DNA from 3 places in the Yersinia kristensenii genome. Region 3 is predicted to be linked to each of the others. Evidence: predicted binding sites of a transcription regulator. Region 3 holds the regulator's gene; each other region holds the start of a gene.

Region 1 (4,292 bases), 540 kb from region 3:
ATCAACTGGCCGCAGCATTGCGTAAAGCAGCTTTGCCACGTGCAGGGGTGGTACACGGTTTTGCGGGCAGCTTAGTGCAGGCGCAGGCATTTATTCGCTTGGGTTATTACATTGGTGTGGGCGGAACCATCACTTATGAACGGGCGCAGAAAACGCGAAATGTCATGGCTGAGTTACCGCTATCTGCGTTATTGCTGGAGACGGACGCGCCGGATATGCCACTCGCCGGTTTTCAGGGACAACCTAATCGGCCAGAGCGAGCGGCTAATGTGTTCGCTGCATTGTGCGAGTTACGCCAAGAAGCACCCGAAGAGATTGCTACTCACCTTTTGCACAACAGTCAGCGCTTATTTCAATTGCCGCCAGTCGATAAATCCGCACGCTAAATTTTTATTTCACCGAGTAAACCGCACTAATAGTTAGCGAACTATGCTTTATTTATTATTTTAATGTGATTTCCATCACGTTAATTACCTTACGGTTACTTTTAGTTGTGTTTATTTGTGACAGAGATTGTTTGAACGCCAGATCATGCCGGTATAATCCACGCCACATTATTTCAATACAAATCATTAACAGGATTATCGGCATGCTCATGAGTTTAGTCGGAATGGCAGTACTGATATTAATAGCCGTGCTTCTTTCAAGTAATTTTAGGGCGATTAATATCCGCACTGTAGTTGGGGCATTTATTCTTCAGGTGGGTATTGGCGCACTGATTTTATATGTACCGGTAGGCCGTCGCATCCTGGGTGGTATGTCTGAAGGTGTGGCGAATGTTATTGCTTACGGCAATCACGGGATTTCATTTATGTTTGGCGGTTTGGTTTCCGACAAAATGTTTGAAGTCTTCGGCGGCGGTGGTTTTGTATTCGCCCTGCGAGTATTACCCGTCATTGTATTTTTCTCCTCATTAATTGCCGTCTTATATTATATCGGCGTAATGCAGTTGGTGATTAAGGTATTAGGCGGCGGCTTACAAAAGCTATTGGGGACTTCGCGTACTGAATCCCTCTCCGCGACCGCCAATATTTTTGTTGGGCAAACTGAAGCTCCATTAGTGGTGCGTCCCTATATTGCCACCATGACCCAATCCGAATTGTTCGCCGTAATGTGTGGTGGTTTGGCTTCGGTTGCCGGTTCGGTGTTAGCCGGTTATGCGCAAATGGGCGTACCCTTAGAATATCTGATTGCCGCCTCCTTTATGGCCGCCCCCGGTGGGTTACTTTTTGCCAAACTGATGGTGCCGGAGACTGAGAAAACTCACGATAATGTGGATGCTGCCACCTTGATTGCTGAAGATGATCGCCCGGCGAACATCATTGATGCTGCGGCGTCTGGCGCGGCTTCTGGTCTGCAACTGGCGCTGAATGTCGGGGCGATGTTACTGGCCTTTATTGCATTGATTGCATTACTAAATGGTATTCTCGGCGGGATTGGTGGCTGGTTCGATTATCCGCAACTCTCTCTGGAACTAATTCTGGGCTGGGTCTTCTCGCCGATTGCCTATCTGATCGGGGTTCCGTGGAGTGAAGCTATGGTCGCTGGCTCATTTATCGGCCAAAAGATTATCGTGAACGAATTCGTGGCATTTATGAATTTCGGTCAGTATCTACAGGCGGAAGAGCTGGTGCGCGCGGCCGGTTTGCAGGTGCTTTCTGACCATACCAAAGCCATTATCTCCTTTGCATTGTGTGGTTTTGCCAACTTGTCCTCGGTCGCCATCTTGTTGGGCGGGTTAGGTAGCATGGCCCCGAACCGCCGCCATGATATCGCGCGTTTTGGCTTGAAAGCGGTGGCCGCAGGGACTCTGTCGAATTTGATGAGTGCCACCATCGCCGGCTTCTTCCTGGCCTTGTAATTTTGCCCATGAGCCATCTTGATGAGATGGCTCATAATCAGGCGTATTCCTGCCCATAAGCTATTCTTGATGCAAGTGGGCATATTAATGTCAGTAAGCTATAAATCAGGTTATTTTGTGATTTTAATCACATATAATCTCAGTTCGTTACAAGTTACTCTTGATTAATGTGAATCCGAACACATCTCATGTGCTGATAACGTGTTCAAATAGAGCGACAAGTTAGTGCGGTGAGATGGATCTCAATTGCTACCTAAGGGTTTTCCCATGGGGCTATCTTCAAGGAACCAAGTCCGCTCGCCAACGTATTGAGCTGGAACCATGTGGCTCATAAATAAATGCTCAGTCTTGGCAAAGTGCCGGGGCTGAAATAGTGTTGGAGAGTTTTATGACCGATTTAACCGCCTGCGCGAATCTCAATGATTATGCCAAACGCGCGCTGATTTTAATGGATTTAACCACCCTGAATGACGACGATACCGATGATAAGGTGATTGCTCTGTGTCATCAGGCTAAAAGCCCGGCCGGTAATACTGCGGCAATCTGTATTTATCCTCGCTTTATTCCTATTGCGCGTAAAACATTACGCGAGCAGGGAACACCTGAAATCCGCATTGCTACGGTGACCAATTTCCCTCACGGCAATGATGATATTGCTATCGCGTTAGCTGAAACCCAGGCGGCGATTGCCTATGGCGCTGATGAAGTGGATGTGGTTTTCCCTTATCGCGCCTTAATGGCGGGTAACGATAAAGTCGGCTTCGAACTAGTGAAACAGTGCAAAGACGCCTGTGCCGCGGCTAATGTGCTGCTGAAAGTTATCATTGAAACTGGGGAGTTAAAGCAAGAGCATTTGATTCGACAGGCTTCTGAGATTGCTATCAAAGCTGGTGCAGATTTCATCAAAACCTCCACCGGTAAAGTGCCGGTTAATGCCACGCTGGAAAGTGCCAGCATCATGATGCGCACCATCCGTGACTTGGGTGTGGCGAAAACCGTGGGCTTCAAACCGGCGGGTGGGGTGCGCACTGCGCAAGACGCGGCACAATTCCTACAGTTGGCAGATCAATTGATGGGGGAAGGTTGGGCTGATGCTCGCCACTTCCGTTTTGGCGCGTCCAGTCTGTTAGGCAGCTTGTTGACGACCTTGGGTCATCAGAGCAACAGCAAAACCACTGGCTACTAATCATTATCTCAGTCATTGAACTGAGCAGATGCACCGCGGGCTATTTTGTCCGCTGTGCTGCTTTTATTTCATAAGCAGGGGGATACCTTGTTTCTCGCACAAGAAATTATCCGTAAAAAACGCGACGGCCAGGCACTGAGCGAAGAAGAAATTCGTTTCTTCGTCAATGGGATCCGCGACAATGTTGTTTCTGAAGGCCAAATTGCTGCTCTGGCGATGACCATTTATTTCCATGATATGAGTATGCCAGAACGTGTGGCGCTCACTATGGCAATGCGCGATTCAGGCACAGTGTTGAACTGGAAGAGCCTAAACCTTAATGGCCCGATTGTGGACAAACACTCCACCGGCGGCGTGGGTGATGTGACTTCCTTGATGCTCGGCCCAATGGTGGCGGCTTGCGGCGGCTATGTACCCATGATTTCGGGCCGTGGTTTGGGCCACACTGGCGGGACTTTGGATAAACTGGAAGCTATCCCCGGTTTTGATATTTTCCCCGATGACAGTGCATTCCGCAAAATCATTCAGGATGTTGGCGTCGCCATCATCGGCCAAACCAGCTCGCTGGCACCGGCGGATAAACGTTTTTATGCGACTCGCGATATCACCGCCACGGTGGATTCCATTCCGCTCATTACCGCCTCTATCCTGGCTAAAAAGCTGGCTGAAGGGCTGGATGCGCTGGTGATGGATGTCAAAGTGGGGTCGGGTGCATTTATGCCGACTTATCAGTTATCTGAGGACTTGGCCAAGGCCATTGTCGGTGTCGCCAATGGGGCGGGGTGCAAAACTACCGCGCTGCTGACCGATATGAATCAAGTATTGGCTTCCAGTGCCGGTAATGCGGTCGAAGTGCGCGAAGCGGTGCGCTTCCTGACTGGCGAATATCGTAATCCGCGTCTGCTGGAAGTGACCATGGCGCTGTGTGTCGAGATGCTGCTGTCCGGTGGATTGGCGCAAGATGATGCCGATGCCCGTGCTAAGCTGCAAACCGTATTGGATAACGGCAAAGCGGCGGAAATCTTTGGGCGCATGGTCGCCGCGCAAAAAGGCCCGAGCGATTTTGTCGAGCGCTATGACAGTTACTTACCCGCTGCTCTGTTGAGCAAGCCAGTATTTGCTGAACGGTCAGGAATCATCACTGCCATGGATACCCGAGCATTAGGTATGGCTGTGGTTTCCCTCGGTGGTGGTCGCCGTCGTGCAACTGACCCAATTGATTACAGTGTGGGCCTTACCGATATG
Region 2 (4,292 bases), 560 kb from region 3:
CCACAGTCGCAGTAGTCCCTGCCGGATAGGGATGCTGCTGATCTTCACTATCCAGGCGGATCTTCACCGGCACGCGCTGCGCCAACCGTACCCATTCGAGATTATTATCAATGGTGGCCAGCCCTTTGCTGTCTGCGCTGCTGCTACTGTTGGTCACCCCCGCTGAGATGCTGTCGACGGTGCCGTGCAGGATGCGGTTGCTGCCGAGCGGCGTGATTTCTGCCCGATACCCCGGTTTAACCCCTTCCAACTTGGTCTCTTCCAGATAAGCCAAGATATAGAAAGTGTCTTTCTTCACTAATGCCACGGCGGTAGCCCCGCGATTAATAAATTCTCCGGCATGGACATTCAGGTTGGTGACCCAGCCTTCAGCGGGTGCACGCACGGTGGTTCGCGCCAGATCAAGTTGAGCTAAATCGCGCACCGCAATAGCTTTTGCCAATTGATGGCGGACGGTTTGCAGCACATTGCTGGATTGATCAATTTCTTCTTGTGATAGTGCTTGAACCCCCAAACGTTGGCGTCTGCCGGATTCCCGCTGTTTCTCAGCAGCCAGTGTTTGGTAATAAGCAACATCGGCCTCGGCTTCAGCCAACGCTTGCTGATAGCGCGGCTGATCAATGACAAACAGGATTTGGCCTTTCTGCACCAGTTGGTTGTCTTTGACCGGCACATCAGTGATTAACCCACTGACATCTGGCGCAATCGCGACCACATCTGCGGTAAATTTCGCATCACGCGTCCACGGCGATTCGGTATAAAAAGCCCAGACTTTAAAAACAGCGATAACAGCCAGTAAAACCACCAATAAGGTGATGCCGATGCGGATTATTTTTAATACAAAAGTACTCACGGCGACCTCAGGAAGAAAGACGAGAAATTAAGTAAAAAAGGCAGCAATACAACGCGGTATTAAAGAGTGCCGGATGCCAAACAAACTCATAAATACCAGTGGGTTGTAGTAATCTACGCACCACAAAAAAAAGTGCCAGTGAAAGAAGCAGTTCAAGAAATATCGGTGGGAAAGACAGACCGAAAATCACCATCACCGGAAGCAAACTCATTCTTTAAATCCTTTCTGTTATTGGGTACCGGTGCCTCCACCTGAGTGAATAATCAGGCCGGTAATGAAACTCATCCAATCATTACAACCCCAGCTAAAAGCAAGAACCATAAGCCCACCATATAGGTTAAACTTAAATAACGAGTATATACCCTAAATAATTCGAGTTGCAGGAAGGCGGCAACTGAGCCACAAATCGGTCGGGAACCGATTTGAACAGCATTTATGCTAGCCCGCAGGGTGAGCCTCAAGGATGAGGCTCATTAATTCCCGAGAGCTTACATCAGTAAGTGACTGGGGTGAGTGATGACAGCCAACGCTCATGCAGCTTGAAGTATGACGGGTATAACTGTTGTTTGAATAAGGCGAGGTCATACTCCGGCTACGTGGTTTTCAACCTTGAGGCGGTTCTCCCGAGAGCAGTATATTAGCCTGCTTATTATCAACTTATCTACAATGTGTGATCTAAATCACTTTTAAGCCAGAGTTAACAATCACTGTGAAACACTCACTGTAAAAACAATCCATCCGGAGGGACTGTGGAAAGATTAAAACGGATGTCAGTATTCGCCAAGGTTGTCGAGTGCGGTTCCTTTACCGGTGCAGCACGGCAGTTAGAAATGAGCGTGTCGTCAATCAGCCAGACCGTGTCAAAACTGGAAACAGAGCTAAATGTTAAGTTGCTTAACCGCAGCACACGCCGTATTGGCCTGACAGAAGCGGGGCGGATTTATTATCAGGGCTGCCGGCGCATGTTGCAGGAAGTGCAGGAAGTCCATGAACAACTGTATGCCTTTAACAACACGCCAACCGGTACACTGCGCATCGGCTGTTCATCCACGATGGCACAAAATGTGCTAGCAACCATGACGGCTGAAATGCTGACAGAGTACCCCGGTTTGTCGGTCAATCTGGTCACCGGAATTCCAGCACCGGACTTGATTACCGATGGTTTAGATGTGGTGATCCGCGTAGGAGCACTACAAGATTCTGGGCTATTTTCGCGCCGCCTCGGCTCCATGCCGATGGTGGTCTGTGCAGCTAAAAGCTATTTATCGCAGCACGGCACACCGGAAAAACCCAGTGATATGACCCATTTTTCCTGGCTGGAATACAGCGTTCGACCAGACAGCAATTTTGAATTAATTGCGCCAGAAGGAATTACCACACAAATATCCCCGCAAGGGCGCTTTGTCACCAATGACTCACAGACCATGATCCGCTGGCTCAAGGCGGGGGCGGGGATTGCCTATGCCCCACTTATGTGGGTAATAGAAGAAATTAAACGTGGTGAAGTCGAAGTGCTGTTTAAAAAGTACCATTCAGATCCTCGGCCGGTATATGCGCTATATACCGAGAAAGATAAAATGCCACTCAAAGTCCAAGTTTGTATTGATTATTTAACCGAGTATTTTAAGCGAGTCGCTGATATATACCACAGTTATCGCTAGATAATTAGCTGGTATATATCTATAAATAACGCGATTTAGCGAGGAAACTCTCAATTTAATTGAGAATAATCCGATCTACTCAAGTTGACTGAGTTCGCCCAAGCGCTTCCAATATCTGAATATAGACTAAAAACTCTATATAGCGTTGTATACATAGCACATTTAAAACTATTTACCCGAGTGACTGGGGAATAAAATCAATGGATAAAAGAAGTTTAAATCAATAAATGTCTATTTTACATACGACATCACGAGCACTATATTAAAACGATCGCTCCGGCGGTCATAATATGTCAGCCACTAATACTTTCCCCAACAATATGGGAAAGTATTAGTGATAAATAAAAACTCTACGCCGTGCCACCCACGGTTAAATTATCCAGTTTCAGAGTCGGTTGACCGACTCCCACTGGTAGGCTTTGCCCCTCTTTGCCACACACTCCGACGCCTTTATCCAGCGCCAGATCGTTACCGACCATGGAAATCTGCTGCATAGCTTCAATGCCGGAGCCAATCAAGGTCGCGCCTTTCACCGCGTGGGTGATTTTGCCTTTCTCAATTAAGTAAGCTTCGGAAGTTGAGAACACAAATTTGCCGGAGGTGATATCCACCTGACCACCACCAAAGTTAGGTGCATACAGGCCATATTCCACACTGGCAATGATCTCTTCCGGTGTTGATTTGCCCGCCAACATATAAGTATTGGTCATGCGCGGCATTGGCAAGTGCGCATAGGATTCACGGCGGCCGTTACCGGTCGGCGCAACCCCCATCAGGCGTGCGTTCAGCTTATCCTGCATATAACCTTTCAGAATACCGTTTTCAATCAGTACGTTGTACTGGCCCGGCACCCCTTCATCATCAATAGCTAATGAGCCACGGCGACCTTGCATGGTGCCATCATCCACCACAGTACAGAGTTCTGAAGCCACCAATTTACCCATTTGGCCGCTAAATACGGAGCTGCCACGACGGTTAAAATCACCTTCCAACCCGTGACCTACCGCCTCATGCAGTAATACACCCGGCCAGCCTGCACCTAATACTACCGGCATAGCACCGGCAGGAGCGGCAACAGCAGACAGATTCACCAGTGCCATTCTGACCGCTTCATTGGCAAAATTATCAGCCCGCACTTCGCCATCAACGGTTTCCAGGAAGTAGTCATAGCCGAAACGGCCACCGCCACCACTGGCACCGCGTTCGCGTTTGCCGTTATCTTCCACCAATACGCTAACTGACAGCCGCACCAGAGGGCGTACATCCGCCGCCAGCGTACCGTCGGTAGCCGCCACCAGGATTTGCTCATACACGCCAGTCAGACTGGCACTCACTTCCTGCACTCGTTTGTCCGCAGCACGCGCCACTTTATCGACCCGGTGCAACAAAGCGATTTTGTCTTCCCGTGACAAACTTTGCAGCGGGTCGAGCAGCGGATAGAGCGCCTGATGGGAAATCTCACCCAAGGTATGCACTTTGCCATTGCCGGTATCACGCACGATACTGCGTGCCGCATGGGCACTTTGCTGTAAGGCATTCAGGGTGATTTGGTCGGCATAGGCAAAACCGGTTTTTTCACCGCTGACTGCTCGCACGCCAACACCCTGATCAATATTGTAAGAGCCATCTTTGATGATGCTGTCTTCCAACACCCAGGCCTCGTGATAGCTGGACTGGAAATACAGGTCAGCGTAATCGAGGCGGCGTTCAGCCAACTGCCCCAATACTGAGAACAAGTCCTGATGGTTCAGCTTGTTAGCAGCGAGTAACTGCTCACT
Region 3 (4,292 bases):
TTTCAGCAATTGAATATTCGCGCGGCGCAAATTGAAGGCGACAGCTTCCACCGCTATACCCGACCAGAAATGGATACCGTCATCCGTAAGGCGCGGGATCAAGGCCGACATATCAGCTATTTTGGCCCAGAGGCCAATGACTTTGGTCAGTTAGAACAAAGTGTGGAGGAGTACGGCAAAAGCGGCACCGGGCGCTCACGTAAGTATTTGCACACTTATGATGAAGCCGTGCCTTATAACCAGATTCCGGGTACTTTTACCCCCTGGGAGCCACTGCCTGAACCCACCGATGTGTTGTTTTATGAAGGGTTACACGGCGGAGTTGTGACCGAACATCATGATGTGGCAAAACATGTCGATTTGCTGGTCGGCGTGGTGCCCATCGTCAACCTGGAGTGGATTCAAAAATTAGTCCGAGATACCGGTGAGCGCGGCCATTCCCGTGAAGCCGTGATGGATTCCGTGGTGCGCTCCATGGACGATTACATTAACTACATTACGCCGCAGTTCTCGCGCACCCACATTAACTTTCAGCGCGTGCCGACCGTCGATACCTCTAACCCGTTTGCCGCCAAAGCGATTCCATCACTGGACGAAAGTTTTGTCGTCATTCACTTCCGCGGTTTGGATCAGATTGATTTCCCCTACTTATTGGCAATGCTGCAAGGGTCTTTTATTTCCAATATCAATACATTGGTCGTCCCAGGCGGGAAGATGGGGCTGGCAATGGAGCTGATTATGGCACCGTTAGTGCAGCAATTGCTGGAAGGTAAAAAAATCGGTTAATCCTTCGTCCTTGAAGCCGCAGTAAAGCAATTACTGGAAAGAAAAAATAATTTGACGCTATCCCAACCCAAAGTCGTTGGGGCTGCAGGTAGGCGGCAAGCGAACTCATCCCGATGAGCTTACATAAGTAAGTGATTCGGGTGAGCGAGTGCAGCTAACAACCCTGCAGCTTCAAATACGAAGGGGTTAATTACGCGATGTCACGGATTTCAAAACTGTGGGTAATGGTCGCCGCTTTACCCAACATTAGCGAGACGGAGCAATATTTCTCTGCTGACAGCTCAACCGCGCGCTCCACAATTTTATCGGTCAAGCCCTTGCCGCTCACAATAAAATGCAGGTTAATTTGCGTAAACAGGCGCGGAGCCTCTTCCCGGCGCTGTGAAGTTAACGTCACTTCGCAATCGCGCACATCGTTACGGCCTTTTTGCAAAATAGAAACCACGTCAATGGCGCTACAGCCACCCGCTGACATTAACAACATTTCCATCGGGCTCGGCGCTTTATCTCCTGCATTCCCGTCCATTAAAACTTGATGACCTGAAGCAGACTCACCCAAAAATGTCAGCCCTTCAACCCACTTTACACGTGCCTGCATAACTCATGCTCCCGGTTAAATTTTCTCATTCAGACTACCCTTTCATTTACAAACTGGCAATGTAACCCGATGTTCATCATGCTGAAGCGATACAACACAAGACACTGGCCTCATCCTGTGCTACAAACAGAACCGAAAGTGTTGTTTCTTGAATTAAATAGAGTAGCTTCTCAATACTCAGTGAAGGGTTTCTACTCGGTACGCATCTTGGCTATACCTTTCGGCAGTTGAGCAAATTAATATGCTAAATGAAAGTGTATTTTATAAGCACGCCGTACAGGGAACTCTGAGCCCTGTTAAGTTAGGCAGCGATAACAACAGAGGATAACAGCGAATGGTTCTCGGCAAGCCACAAACAGACCCGACTCTCGAATGGTTCCTGTCTCATTGCCATATCCACAAATATCCATCGAAAAGTACGCTAATTCACCAAGGTGAAAAAGCCGAAACGCTTTACTACATCGTGAAAGGCTCCGTTGCGGTGCTGATCAAAGATGAAGAAGGTAAAGAGATGATTCTCTCCTATTTAAACCAGGGAGATTTCATCGGCGAGCTTGGATTATTTGAAGAAGGCCAAGAACGTAGTGCTTGGGTTAGGGCAAAAACTGCCTGTGAAGTGGCTGAAATTTCTTACAAAAAATTCCGTCAGCTGATTCAGGTCAATCCAGATATATTGATGCGCCTGTCTTCACAAATGGCGAATCGCTTACAGATAACCTCTGAGAAAGTGGGTAACCTCGCTTTCCTGGACGTGACTGGGCGTATTGCACAAACGCTGCTTAATCTGGCAAAACAACCGGATGCCATGACCCACCCAGATGGGATGCAGATAAAGATTACCCGCCAGGAAATTGGTCAAATAGTTGGCTGCTCCCGCGAAACTGTGGGGCGGATACTAAAAATGCTAGAAGATCAAAATCTGATCTCCGCGCATGGTAAAACGATTGTCGTTTACGGCACCCGTTAAAACCCTATAAACCGGTGCTGTTACCTCGGCACCGGTTTTCTTTTGTGTGATTAATAAATTTCTGGGGCCTATATGAATTGGCAACGGCTTATTTATCATCCTGAAGTGAATTATGCACTCCGCCAAACACTGGTTCTCTGCTTGCCGGCGGCATTGGGGTTCGCAATGGGTGAATTGCGGTTGGGGTTGATGTTCTCCCTGATACCCGCCTGTTGTAATATTGCTGCACTAGATACCCCTCATCAACATTTCTTCCGGCGGCTGATTGTCGGCGGGGCTCTCTTTACTTTCAGTAGTTTTCTGACTCAACAACTGCTGCTGTGGGATATTCCATTACCTGCGGTGATGCTTGGTTTGGCTTTAATGTTGGGTGTCAGTGGCGCTATCAGCCAGCTCAATGGCCGCCTGCTCCCCGCCGCACTTATCGCCGCTATTTTTAGCCTCAGCATGGTAGGTCGTGCGCCTATCTGGCAAGCGCCATTGATGTGTGCCGTGGGGACGCTCTGGTATGGTCTATTTACCTGGCTATGGTTCCGGTTATGTAAAGACCAGCCGATCCGTGAGCCATTGAGTCAGCTTTATCATTTGTTGGCCGATTATTGCGATGCTAAATACAGTTTGTTTGGCCAGCATGTTGAGCTAGAAAAGGCCATGCCGCCGTTGCTTGACCGGCAACAAGGTATAATGGACAAAATTAATCAGCTTTATCAGCAATTTAACCTGATAGACAATGCCACGAAAAAAGAGCGAAAACGGCTATTGAACTTGTTTCAAATGGCGCTTGATTTGCAAGAACACATCACTGCGGCAGTGAGTCAGTCAGAAAAAACGCAAGAGTTAATTGATCAAAGCCCGATAGAAACAGTTCTTAAGCGCAATATGCAGGTTATCTCGACGCAAATGCGCACCATTGCCGATGATATTCTCTATCATCACCGCGCAAAAACGCATTTCAGTGCGGGTGATGCGCTGGTCGAGCTGGAAGAGGTTGCCCAGCAGCACCCGGATAACCCCGTGGCGCAATTCTTCTATTACCATATCAGCCATGTTACCCAAATCCTGAGCGACCAACGCCCGCAGTATGATCGCGCCTTGATGTCCAACCAACCCTCTCAGCCATTTTGGCCAGCACTCGTCAGTTATTTATCGTTTAAATCCAGTGCATTGCGGGATGCTGCTCGCCTTGGTGTCACTTTGGCCGCGGGCAGTTACATCGGTAATTTGATCCATCTGCCTAAACCTTATTGGATTTTGCTTACCGTGATGCTGGTAACGCAAAATGGCTATAACGCCACTAAAATTCGGATCCATCACCGCGCCCTTGGCACCCTGATTGGGCTATTACTCGCGGCAGCTTTGCTGCATTTTCAAATGCCAGAAGGCACCACGTTAAGCATCATGTTGCTCATCACCCTGGTGGCCTATCTGGTTCAACGCAAAAACTATGGCTGGTCGGTCATTTTTAGAACCATCACTACGGTTTATATCTTGCAGTTATTGACCGGCGAAGGTGCGGACTTTTTAATCCCGCGGTTGCTCGATACCTTAATCGGCTGCGCCTTAGCCTTCGCCAGCACATTGTGGCTATGGCCACAGTGGCAAAGCGGTTTACTGCGTAAAAATGCGCATCAAACACTGGAGAATTATCAGAAAATCCTGCGCATCCTGCTGAAACCTCATCCGAATATCGAGCAACTGGCGTTTGAGCGCATCCAGGTGAACAAAGCCAGTAATGCCGTCCTCAATTCACTGAAACAAGCTATGCAGGAGCCGGGATTCAACTCAAAATATCTGGCGGACATGCGTCTGTGGGCTACCCATAGCGAACTTATTGTCGGGAATATCAATGAGATGACCATCCTGACGCGGGCTTATCCATTAGCAGAGTCGCCAGCAGAATCGGATAAACACCACATTCAACTGACGGTTAAGTTAGCGGAA

What was found. Region 3 encodes CRP, which controls carbon source genes, mostly activating them, when cyclic AMP is high. Its sites were predicted from a motif close to ATGTGANNNNNNTCACAT; they were not measured.
Region 1: deoC (deoxyribose-phosphate aldolase) is a predicted target of CRP. The motif match lies at 1,977-1,994, and genes of this name have one in related genera.
Region 2: aaeR (HTH-type transcriptional activator AaeR) is a predicted target of CRP. The motif match lies at 1,522-1,539, and genes of this name have one in related genera.

Annotation. Positions count from the first base shown of each region.
Region 1 covers NZ_UHIY01000001.1:650,405-654,696, reverse strand. Annotated here, with positions in the region: gene DX162_RS03030 (TatD family hydrolase) at 1-386, shown strand, start outside; gene DX162_RS03025 (NupC/NupG family nucleoside CNT transporter) at 590-1,861, shown strand; gene deoC (deoxyribose-phosphate aldolase) at 2,250-3,047, shown strand; gene deoA (thymidine phosphorylase) at 3,135-4,292, shown strand, end outside.
Region 2 covers NZ_UHIY01000001.1:1,749,792-1,754,083, reverse strand. Annotated here, with positions in the region: gene aaeA (p-hydroxybenzoic acid efflux pump subunit AaeA) at 1-853, opposite strand, end outside; gene aaeX (p-hydroxybenzoic acid efflux pump operon protein AaeX) at 861-1,064, opposite strand; gene aaeR (HTH-type transcriptional activator AaeR) at 1,603-2,514, shown strand; gene tldD (metalloprotease TldD) at 2,865-4,292, opposite strand, start outside.
Region 3 covers NZ_UHIY01000001.1:1,189,978-1,194,269, forward strand. Annotated here, with positions in the region: gene DX162_RS05655 (phosphoribulokinase) at 1-786, shown strand, start outside; gene DX162_RS05660 (OsmC family protein) at 977-1,384, opposite strand; gene crp (cAMP-activated global transcriptional regulator CRP) at 1,719-2,351, shown strand; gene DX162_RS05670 (YccS/YhfK family putative transporter) at 2,424-4,292, shown strand, end outside.